Tardiphaga sp. vice304: one gene and its partner. The protein of the gene in region 1 interacts with the protein of each later gene in a pairwise test. Links are inferred from orthologs where the notes say so. Each region holds a gene or a part of one and is shown in the gene's direction. Other genes may lie near its edges.

Region 1 (4,264 bases):
GCTCGATTTCGACGCCGAGGGCGGCGAGGCGCTGGCCGTGGTCGGCCCCAACGGGGCGGGCAAAACGTCGCTGCTGCGGCTGATCGCCGGCCTCCTGGCGATGGAGGGCGGTACGGTCGCGCTCACCGGCGGCGATGCCGAGCTGACCCTGCCCGAGCAGGCGCATTATCTCGGCCACCGCGACGCCATGAAGCCGGCGCTGACGGTGACGGAAAATCTCATTTTCTGGGCGGAGTTCTTTGGTGGTACGCCGGGCGATCCCGCCGAAGCCATTGCCGCGGTGGGGTTGAGCCACGCCGCCGCGCTGCCGGCAGGCTTTCTCTCCGCCGGCCAGCGCCGCCGGCTGTCGATCGCGCGGCTTCTCGCCGTGCACCGCCCGATCTGGCTGCTCGACGAGCCGACCTCAGCGCTGGACCTGGCCAGCCAGCGGGTGTTTGCCGGCCTGATGACCGCGCATCTCGGCCGCGGCGGCATGATTATAGCTGCGACCCACGCGCCGCTCGGGATCGACGCGCGGGAATTGCGCATCGGGGGAGCGTCGTGAGGGGGCGAATGTTGGCAACTCGACCGGCCTTCTTCCTTCCCTCTCCCCTTGTGGGAGAGGGTGGATCGAACATGCGGAGCATGTTCGAGACGGGTGAGGGGTGCCGCAACCGACGTCGCCTAGCTACCCCTCATCCGACGCGGCCTGCGGCCGCGCCACCTTCTCCCACAAGGGGAGAAGGAAGAAGGGGGCGCCCCTCATGACCGCCCTCGGCGCGCTGATTCGCCGCGACATCCGCATTGCCATGCGGGTCGGCGGGGGCGCTTTGATCGGGGTGCTGTTCTTCCTCACCGTGGTCGTGCTGATGCCGTTCGCGCTCGGCCCGGATCTCGCGCTGCTGGCGCGGCTGGGGCCGGCGATCCTGTGGATCGGCGCGCTGCTGGCCAGCCTCCTGACGCTCGACCGGCTGTTCATGGCCGACCAGGACGACGGCTCGCTCGACCTCATCCTGATGAGCCGGACGCCGCTGGAATTGACCTGCGCCGCCAAGGCCTTCGCGCACTGGATCGCCGCCGGCCTGCCGCTGATCGTCGCCACCCCGGTGCTCGGCCTGCTGCTCAATCTCGACGGCACTGCCACGCTGGCCGTGGCGTTGACGCTGCTGGCCGGCACCCCGGCGCTGACCTTCACCGGCATGATCGGCGCAGCACTCGCGGTTTCGCTGCAGCGCGGCGGACTGCTGCTCGCCGTTCTGGTGCTGCCGCTGTCGATCCCGGTGCTGATTTTCGGCGTCGCCGCGGCGAATGCCGCCATCGACGCCGGACAATTGTCGTTCGGCACGCCGTTCTCGATCCTGTGCGCGCTGTCGCTGGCGAGCCTGGTGATCGGCCCGTTCGCCGCCGCCGCCAGCCTGCGCCACGGACTGGATTGACCGGTGTTGCGCCCGATCAACTCTCCGCATGGCCGCACGATGCTATGCCAGTCGCATTGCCTGCAGCCGCCGCGGCGATTATTGGAAGTGCCATGAGCTTAAGTGAACTCGCCAATCCTACCCGGTTCCTGTCGCTGACCACGCGCGTGCTGCCGTGGCTGGCGGGACTGACCGCGCTGCTGCTGGCGATCGGCCTGTACCAGTCGGCGATGGTGCCGGACGATTATCAGCAGGGCGCCACCGTCAAGATCATGTTCGTCCACGTCCCCAACGCCTGGCTGGCGATGTTCGTCTGGGGCGCGATGAGCGTGGCGTCGCTGGGCACGCTGGTGTGGCGGCATCCGCTGGCCGACGTCGCCGCCAAGGCCGCAGCCCCGATCGGCGCCGCCTTCACCTTTCTGGCCTTGGTTACCGGCTCGCTATGGGGCCGGCCGATGTGGGGCACCTATTGGGAATGGGACGCGCGGCTGACCTCGATGCTGATCCTGTTCCTGATGTATCTCGGCCTGATCGCGCTGTGGCGCGCGGTAGAGGATCCGTCGCGCGCGGCGCGCGCCGCAGCCGTGCTGACGCTGGTCGGCGCCATCAACATCCCGATCATCAAATTCTCGGTCGACTGGTGGAATACGCTGCACCAGCCGGCCTCGGTGCTGAAGATGGGGGGCTCGTCGCTCGACAAGTCGTTTCTCTATCCGCTGCTGGTGATGGGGGTGGCGTTCTCGCTGCTGTTCCTGACGCTGCATCTGGCCGCGATGCGTAACGAGATCCTGCGCCGCCGCGTGCGCTCGCTGCAGATGCTGCAGGCCAGCCAGCGACCGGCGCTGCCATGATGAGCCTCGGTCCCTATGCCAGCTTCATCGTGACGTCCTACGCGCTGGTTGCGGCCGTGATTGCGATCCTGATCGTCTGGATCGCGATCGACCATCGCCGCGTCAAGGCCAGGCTGCATCAGCTCGAGGCCTCCGGCGTCAGCCGCCGCTCCGGCCGCAGCGCCACGGACGTATCATGAGCGACACCGCAGCCCCCAAACGCCGCCCGCTGCTGATGGCGCTGCCGCTGCTCGGCTTTGCCGTGGTCGCCGCTCTGTTCTGGTTCAAGCTCGGCGCCGGCGATCCCGCCAGGCTGCCCTCCGCGCTGATCGGCCGCCCGGCGCCGGCCACCGCGCTGCCGGCGCTCGAAGGCCTGACGGCGAATGGCGCGCCGGTGCCGGGGCTCGATCCCGCGCTGTTCATGAGCCGCGTCAGCGTCGTCAACGTCTGGGCGTCGTGGTGCGTGCCGTGCCACGACGAGGCGCCGCTATTCATGACGCTGGCGCAGGACAAGCGCCTCCAGATCGTCGGCATCAACTACAAGGACGGCGCCGACAATGCGCGCCGCTTCCTCGGCCGCTACGGTAACCCGTTCGGCATCGTCGGCGTCGACGGCAACGGCCGCGCCTCGATCGACTGGGGCGTCTACGGCGTGCCCGAGACCTTCGTCGTCGGCCGCGACGGCCGCATCAGCTACAGACTGGTCGGCGGCGTGACGGCGGCGAATTTCGACAGCGTGCTGAAGGTCGAGATCGAGAAGGCGCTGAACAAGGGAAGTTAAACCCGGCGTCGTCCCGGCCCGGCGAGGGCGAGCGATCCAACACTGTCATTCCGGGATGCAGCAGACGGCGTAGCCGGCTGATGCAGACCCGGAATCCCGAAGTGTTTTGCGCTGGACATTTCGAGATTTCCCGCCACTCCTACTGGAGTAGCTGAGGTTCGCTCGCAACTGGCGTCGCTCGCGCCCCGGAATGACAGCTAAATAAACTTCCGCCTTTAGCTGCCGTTCATTTTCGCGCCTTGCGTCCGCCATGAATCGACAGCTAGCTTGCATCGTTACTTAAACCGTCCTTGGAGGGACATTTCGATGCGTCATTTCTCGATTGCTTCACTCACCGCCGCTGCACTCACCCTTGGCCTGCTCGCCGCCTCGCCCTCGATGGCTCAGACCGCGCAGCCCGCGGCGCCTGCCACCAAGATGGCCCCCGCCGCGCCTGGCAAGATGGCACCTGCCACCGAATCCAAGATGGCGCCGGCGCCGAAGGCCGAACTGCTCGATCTCAACTCCGCCAGCATCGAGTCGCTGGAAACGCTGCCGGGCATCGGCAAGGCCTATTCCGCGGCGATCGTGAAGGGCCGTCCCTACAAGGGCAAGGACGAGCTGGTGCAGAAGAAGATCGTGCCGGAAAAGACCTATGAAGGCATCAAGGACAAGGTGATCGCCAAGCAGAAGAGCTGAGCGACCCCTTGATCGCATGAAGACAGACGCATCGGCGCAGTCGCGCCGGTGCGTTTTTACTTCGTCACTTCGCCTTCGTCGGCAGCGCTTTTTTCCAGCGACACCGGTGCCAGCGCGTGGCGCTTGACCAGCGGCATCTGAGTCAGCGCAAAGATCATGGTCAGCGGCACCATGCCGAACACCTTGAAGGCGACCCAGAACTCGGTGGTCTGGGTGCGCCAGATCAGCTCGTTGAGAACAGCCATCGCGGCAAACCACAGCGCCCAGCGCAACGTCAGCACGCGCCAGCCCTGCGGCGTCAAATTGAATACCTGGTCGAACATGATGGCGATGAAAGAGCGGCCGAACAAAAGCCCGCCGCCAAGGGTCGCGGCGAACAGCGCATAGACGATGGTCGGCTTCATCTTGATGAAGGTCTCGTCGTGCAGCAACAGCGTCAGCGAGCCGAACACGATGACCACGACGGCCGTGACGATCGCCATCATCGGTACGTGCTTCGTCACCACATAGGATGCCACCATCGCGATGATCACCGCCACCATGAAGGCGCCGGTGGCGACGAACAGATTGGCCTTGGCGTT
Region 2 (4,331 bases), 2.1 Mb from region 1 along the record:
ATCGGGTCCGACCGGGCGCTGTCGCGCCAGCACGATCTGGAGAACAACCAGCGCGTCATTCCGTTGTTCGATGCGGCGGTGGCGGCGCCGCGCCATACGCCGAAAGTGATCGACGCGCCGTCGCCCGACAGCGCCGTCATGCAGGAAGAGATCTTCGGGCCGCTGCTTCCCGTGATCGCCTATGACGACATCGAGGAAGCCACGGCGACCATTCGCGGGCTGCCGTCGGCGCTCGTCATCTACTGGTTCGGTGAGGTCAACGATCGCCTTGACGCGCTGATCTCGCGGACGCAATCGGGAGCCGTCAGTATCAACGAAACGGTCCTGTACGCCGGCATCAGCGCGTTGCCGTTCGGCGGGATCGGCCCTTCCGGCTGGGGGCGCTATCATGGCAAGGCGGGTTTCGATTCATTTTCGCACGAGCGCGTCCTGTTCCGCCAACCCCGATGGAACATCGCGAAAATGATGCGACCGCCCTTTGGAACGCACGCGGACGGCATCCTGAAGCTTCTGCTCCGCAACAAGTAGCCAATCGGACCGTGAATTCCGCGACGGTGTTCCCGGTTCTCGGCGTTCATCGAAGCGCCGCCTGCTGCTTGAACTTCATCAGAGGTCTCTGCCGAACCCGCCGCCTGGGCCCTACACGTTGATTCACATCAACTTTTCCCTCACGCAGTGCCGTAAATGTCAATTGCGCGGCCGGTTCAGAAATGGTGTAACCCGACCCGTGACGACCGCTTTGAGGCGGTGACACCGGGACGGAAACTGTCGATGACGCTGTGGTTTGTGTTCGCGCTGATGACCGCCGCGGCGATCTTTGCCGTGCTGTGGCCGCTCGGCCGGGCGCGCTCGACGGCCGGCGGCACCGAGGCCGCGGTCTACAAGGACCAGTTGGCCGAGGTCGGCCGCGATGCGGAGATCGGGCTGATCGGCCCGAATGAAGCCACCGCCGCCCGGGTCGAGATCAGCCGCAGGCTGCTCGCCGCCGACGAGGCCGAACGCGCGGTTCCCGCCAAGAACCGCCCGATCTTTCGCCGCGCTGTCGCGCTGGTTGCGCTGATCGGACTGCCGCTGATCGCCGTGGCGTTTTATGGACGGCTCGGCTCGCCCGATATGCCTGACGTCCCGCTGGCGTCGCGCAGCCAGACGCCTACCGTGGCGCAGCCGCTCGATAATCTGGTGGCGCAGGTGCAGGCGCATCTCGAACAGAACCCGACCGACGGCCGCGGCTGGAACGTGCTGGCGCCGGTGCTGGTCAAGCTCGGTCGTTTCGACGAGGCGGTCGCCGCCTACCGCAACGCCATCGCCCATGCCGGCGACAGCCCCGGCCGCCGTGCCGATCTCGGCGAGGCCATCGCGGCCGCCGCCAATGGCGTGATCACCGCCGACGCCAAGGCCGAATTCGAACGCGCGGTGGCGCAAGACGCCAATGAGGTCAAGGCGCGCTACTTCCTCGGGCTTGCCGCCGAGCAGGATGGCCGCAATCAGGACGCCGCCGCGATCTGGGGCGGCATGCTCGCCAAGGCGCCGGCGGACGCGCCGTGGCGCACGACGGTGCAGGCCGCGCTGGCGCGGGTCGGCGGCCCCGCGCTGCCGGCGCTGTCCAGCGAGACGATGGCTGCGGCGCAGGGCATGGAAGCGGGCGACCGCAACGCGATGGTGCTGGGCATGGTCGATCGCCTCGCCACGCGCCTGAAGCAGGATGGCAGCGACGTCGAGGGATGGTTGCGGCTGGTGCGTGCCTATATGGTGCTGGGCGATCGCGACAAGGCGAAGGGCGCGCTGATCGAGGCACGCCAGGCGGTCGGCACCGACGCCGGCAAGCTGCAGCAGCTCAACGACGGGCTCAAGAGCTTCGGATTTGACGGGTAAGCATGATGCCGAAAAGTGTGCAGCGGTTTTCGGATGACATCATGCTTCTTGAGAGGCAATCATGACTCGCAAGCAACGACGATTGACGATGATCGGGGGCGCGCTGGTGGTTCTGGCGATCGCCGCCGGGCTGGTGCTCAACGCGCTCAGTTCCTCCATCGTGTTCTTCTCGACGCCGACCATGGCGATGGAAAAGCAGCCGCCGGTCGGCAAGCGCTTCCGGCTCGGCGGCATGGTCGAGCAGGGCTCCCTGGTGCGCGGCGACAATCTGGCGATCAGTTTCAAGGTGTCGGACGGCGGCGCGACGTTGCCGGTGACCTACAAGGGCATCCTGCCCGACCTGTTCCGCGAGGGGCAGGGCGTGGTCACCGAAGGCGCGCTGGATGCGTCCGGTGTGTTCAGGGCCGATACCGTGCTGGCCAAGCATGACGAGAACTACATGCCGAAGGAAGTCGCCGACGCGCTGAAGAAGCAGGGAAGGTGGCAGGAAGGCGAGGGCGGCAAGCCGGTCGCGACGAGCGCGCCGAACGCGCCTGCGAGTATCACGCGATGATCGCCGAAGCAGGTCACTACGCATTGGTGCTGGCGCTGGCGCTGGCGCTGATCCAGTCGACGGTGCCGATCCTCGGCACGCAATTGCGCGATCCCGCGCTGATGAACGTCGGCCGCTCGACCGCGCTGGCGCAGCTGCTGTTCGTCGGGCTGTCGTTCGCCGCGCTGACGGCGCTGTACATCACGTCGGATTTCTCCGTCGCCAACGTCGTCGAGAACTCGCATTCGTCAAAGCCGCTGCTCTACAAGATCACCGGCGTATGGGGGAACCACGAAGGCTCGATGCTGCTGTGGGTCTCGATCCTGGCGCTGTTCGGCGGCCTCGTCGCCGCCTTCGGCAACAACCTGCCGCTGACGCTGCGCGCCAATGTGCTGGCAGTGCAGGGCTGGATCGCCAGCGCGTTCTATCTGTTCATCCTGATGACCTCGAACCCGTTTTTGCGCCTAGCCAATCCGCCGATCGAGGGCCGCGACCTCAATCCGGTGCTGCAGGATATCGGCCTCGCGGTGCATCCGCCGATGCTCTATCTCGGCTATGTCGGCTTCTCGATCTCGTTCTCCTTCGCCGTCGCCGCTTTGATGGAAGGCCGCATCGACGCCGCCTGGGCGCGCTGGGTGCGGCCGTGGACGCTGGTGGCGTGGGTGTTCCTCACGCTCGGCATCGCGATGGGCTCGTACTGGGCCTATTATGAACTCGGCTGGGGCGGCTGGTGGTTCTGGGACCCGGTCGAGAACGCCTCCTTGATGCCGTGGCTGGCCGGCACCGCGCTGCTGCATTCCGCGGTGGTGATGGAGAAGCGCAATGCGCTCAAGGTCTGGACCATCTTGCTGGCGATCCTGACGTTCTCGCTGTCGCTGCTCGGCACTTTCCTGGTGCGCTCCGGCGTGCTGACCTCGGTGCATGCTTTTGCCACCGATCCGACGCGCGGCGTGTTCATCCTGATGATCCTGTGCTTCTTCATCGGCGGCAGCCTGATGCTGTACATGTGGCGGGCGCACGCGCTGAAGCAGGGCGGACTGTTCGCGCCGATCTCGCGCGAGGGCGCATTGGTGCTGAACAACCTGTTCCTCACCACTGCCTGCGCCACGGTGTTCGTCGGCACGCTGTATCCGCTGGCGCTGGAGATGATCACCGGCGCCAAGATCTCGGTCGGCGCGCCGTTCTTCAACCTGACCTTCGGCCCGCTGTTCGTGCCGCTGCTATTGGCGGTGCCGTTTGGGCCGCTGCTGGCGTGGAAGCGCGGCGATCTCGCCGGCGTCGCGCAGCGGCTGATGGCCGCCGGCATCGCCGCCCTCGTCGCGGTGGCGATGGTGTGGGCCTGGACCTCGGGCGGCGCGGCGCTGGCGCCGCTGGCGATCGGCCTTGCGGTATTCGTGATCGCCGGCGCCGTCACCGATATCGCCGAGCGCGTCAGCCTGTTCCGGGCGCCCCTCGGCACGACATGGCGCCGCGCCCGCGGCCTGCCGCGCTCGACCTGGGGCACGGCCTTCGCCCATGCCGGGGTTGGCGTGGCGTTGATCGGCATCGTCTGCGAAACGACCTGGAACAGCGAATATATCGGCACGCTGAAGCCGACCGACACCGCGAAACTCGCCGGCTATGAGTTGCGGCTCGACGACATCACGCAACGGCGCGCCGAGAATTTCCAGGAGATGCTGGCGCATTTCACGATTCGGCTGAACGGCGACGTAATCGGCACGCTGTCGCCGTCGAAGCGCAACTTTACCGCGCGGCAATCCTCGACCACCGAAGCAGCGCTGCTGTCGCGCGGCTTCAGCCAGATCTACATCTCGCTCGGCGATACCGCGGCCGATGGCGGCCTTGCGGTTCGGATCTATCACAAGCCGATGGTGCTGTTGATCTGGTTCGGCCCGCTGCTGATGGCGTTCGGCGGGCTGCTGTCGCT

The links.
Region 2: the proteins of FNL56_RS02415 (region 1) and ccmE interact in binary tests that used the Escherichia coli proteins (3 or more experiments, as listed by UniProt). The link is inferred for Tardiphaga sp. vice304 from one-to-one orthologs.

What each region holds. Positions count from the first base shown.
Region 1 is NZ_CP041402.1:527,846-532,109, forward strand. What follows is about bases 612-3,376. They hold FNL56_RS02415 (heme ABC transporter permease), read left to right. Parts: upstream 612-1,507; coding sequence 1,508-2,245; downstream 2,246-3,376. Other genes in these bases: ccmB (heme exporter protein CcmB), read left to right, coding at 744-1,415; ccmD (heme exporter protein CcmD), read left to right, coding at 2,245-2,424; FNL56_RS02425 (DsbE family thiol:disulfide interchange protein), read left to right, coding at 2,421-3,005; FNL56_RS02430 (ComEA family DNA-binding protein), read left to right, coding at 3,312-3,376. Outside these bases: heme ABC exporter ATP-binding protein CcmA, read left to right, coding at 1-544; more of FNL56_RS02430, read left to right, coding at 3,377-3,683; FNL56_RS02435 (septation protein A), read right to left, coding at 3,740-4,264. UniProt on the Escherichia coli protein: Required for the export of heme to the periplasm for the biogenesis of c-type cytochromes.
Region 2 is NZ_CP041402.1:2,618,629-2,622,959, forward strand. The notes cover bases 848-3,679. They hold ccmE (cytochrome c maturation protein CcmE), read left to right. Parts: upstream 848-1,933; coding sequence 1,934-2,425; downstream 2,426-3,679. Other genes in these bases: ccmI (c-type cytochrome biogenesis protein CcmI), read left to right, coding at 848-1,872; FNL56_RS12405 (heme lyase CcmF/NrfE family subunit), read left to right, coding at 2,422-3,679. Also shown: FNL56_RS12390 (aldehyde dehydrogenase family protein), read left to right, coding at 1-528; more of ccmI, read left to right, coding at 772-847; more of FNL56_RS12405, read left to right, coding at 3,680-4,331. UniProt on the Escherichia coli protein: Heme chaperone required for the biogenesis of c-type cytochromes. Transiently binds heme delivered by CcmC and transfers the heme to apo-cytochromes in a process facilitated by CcmF and CcmH.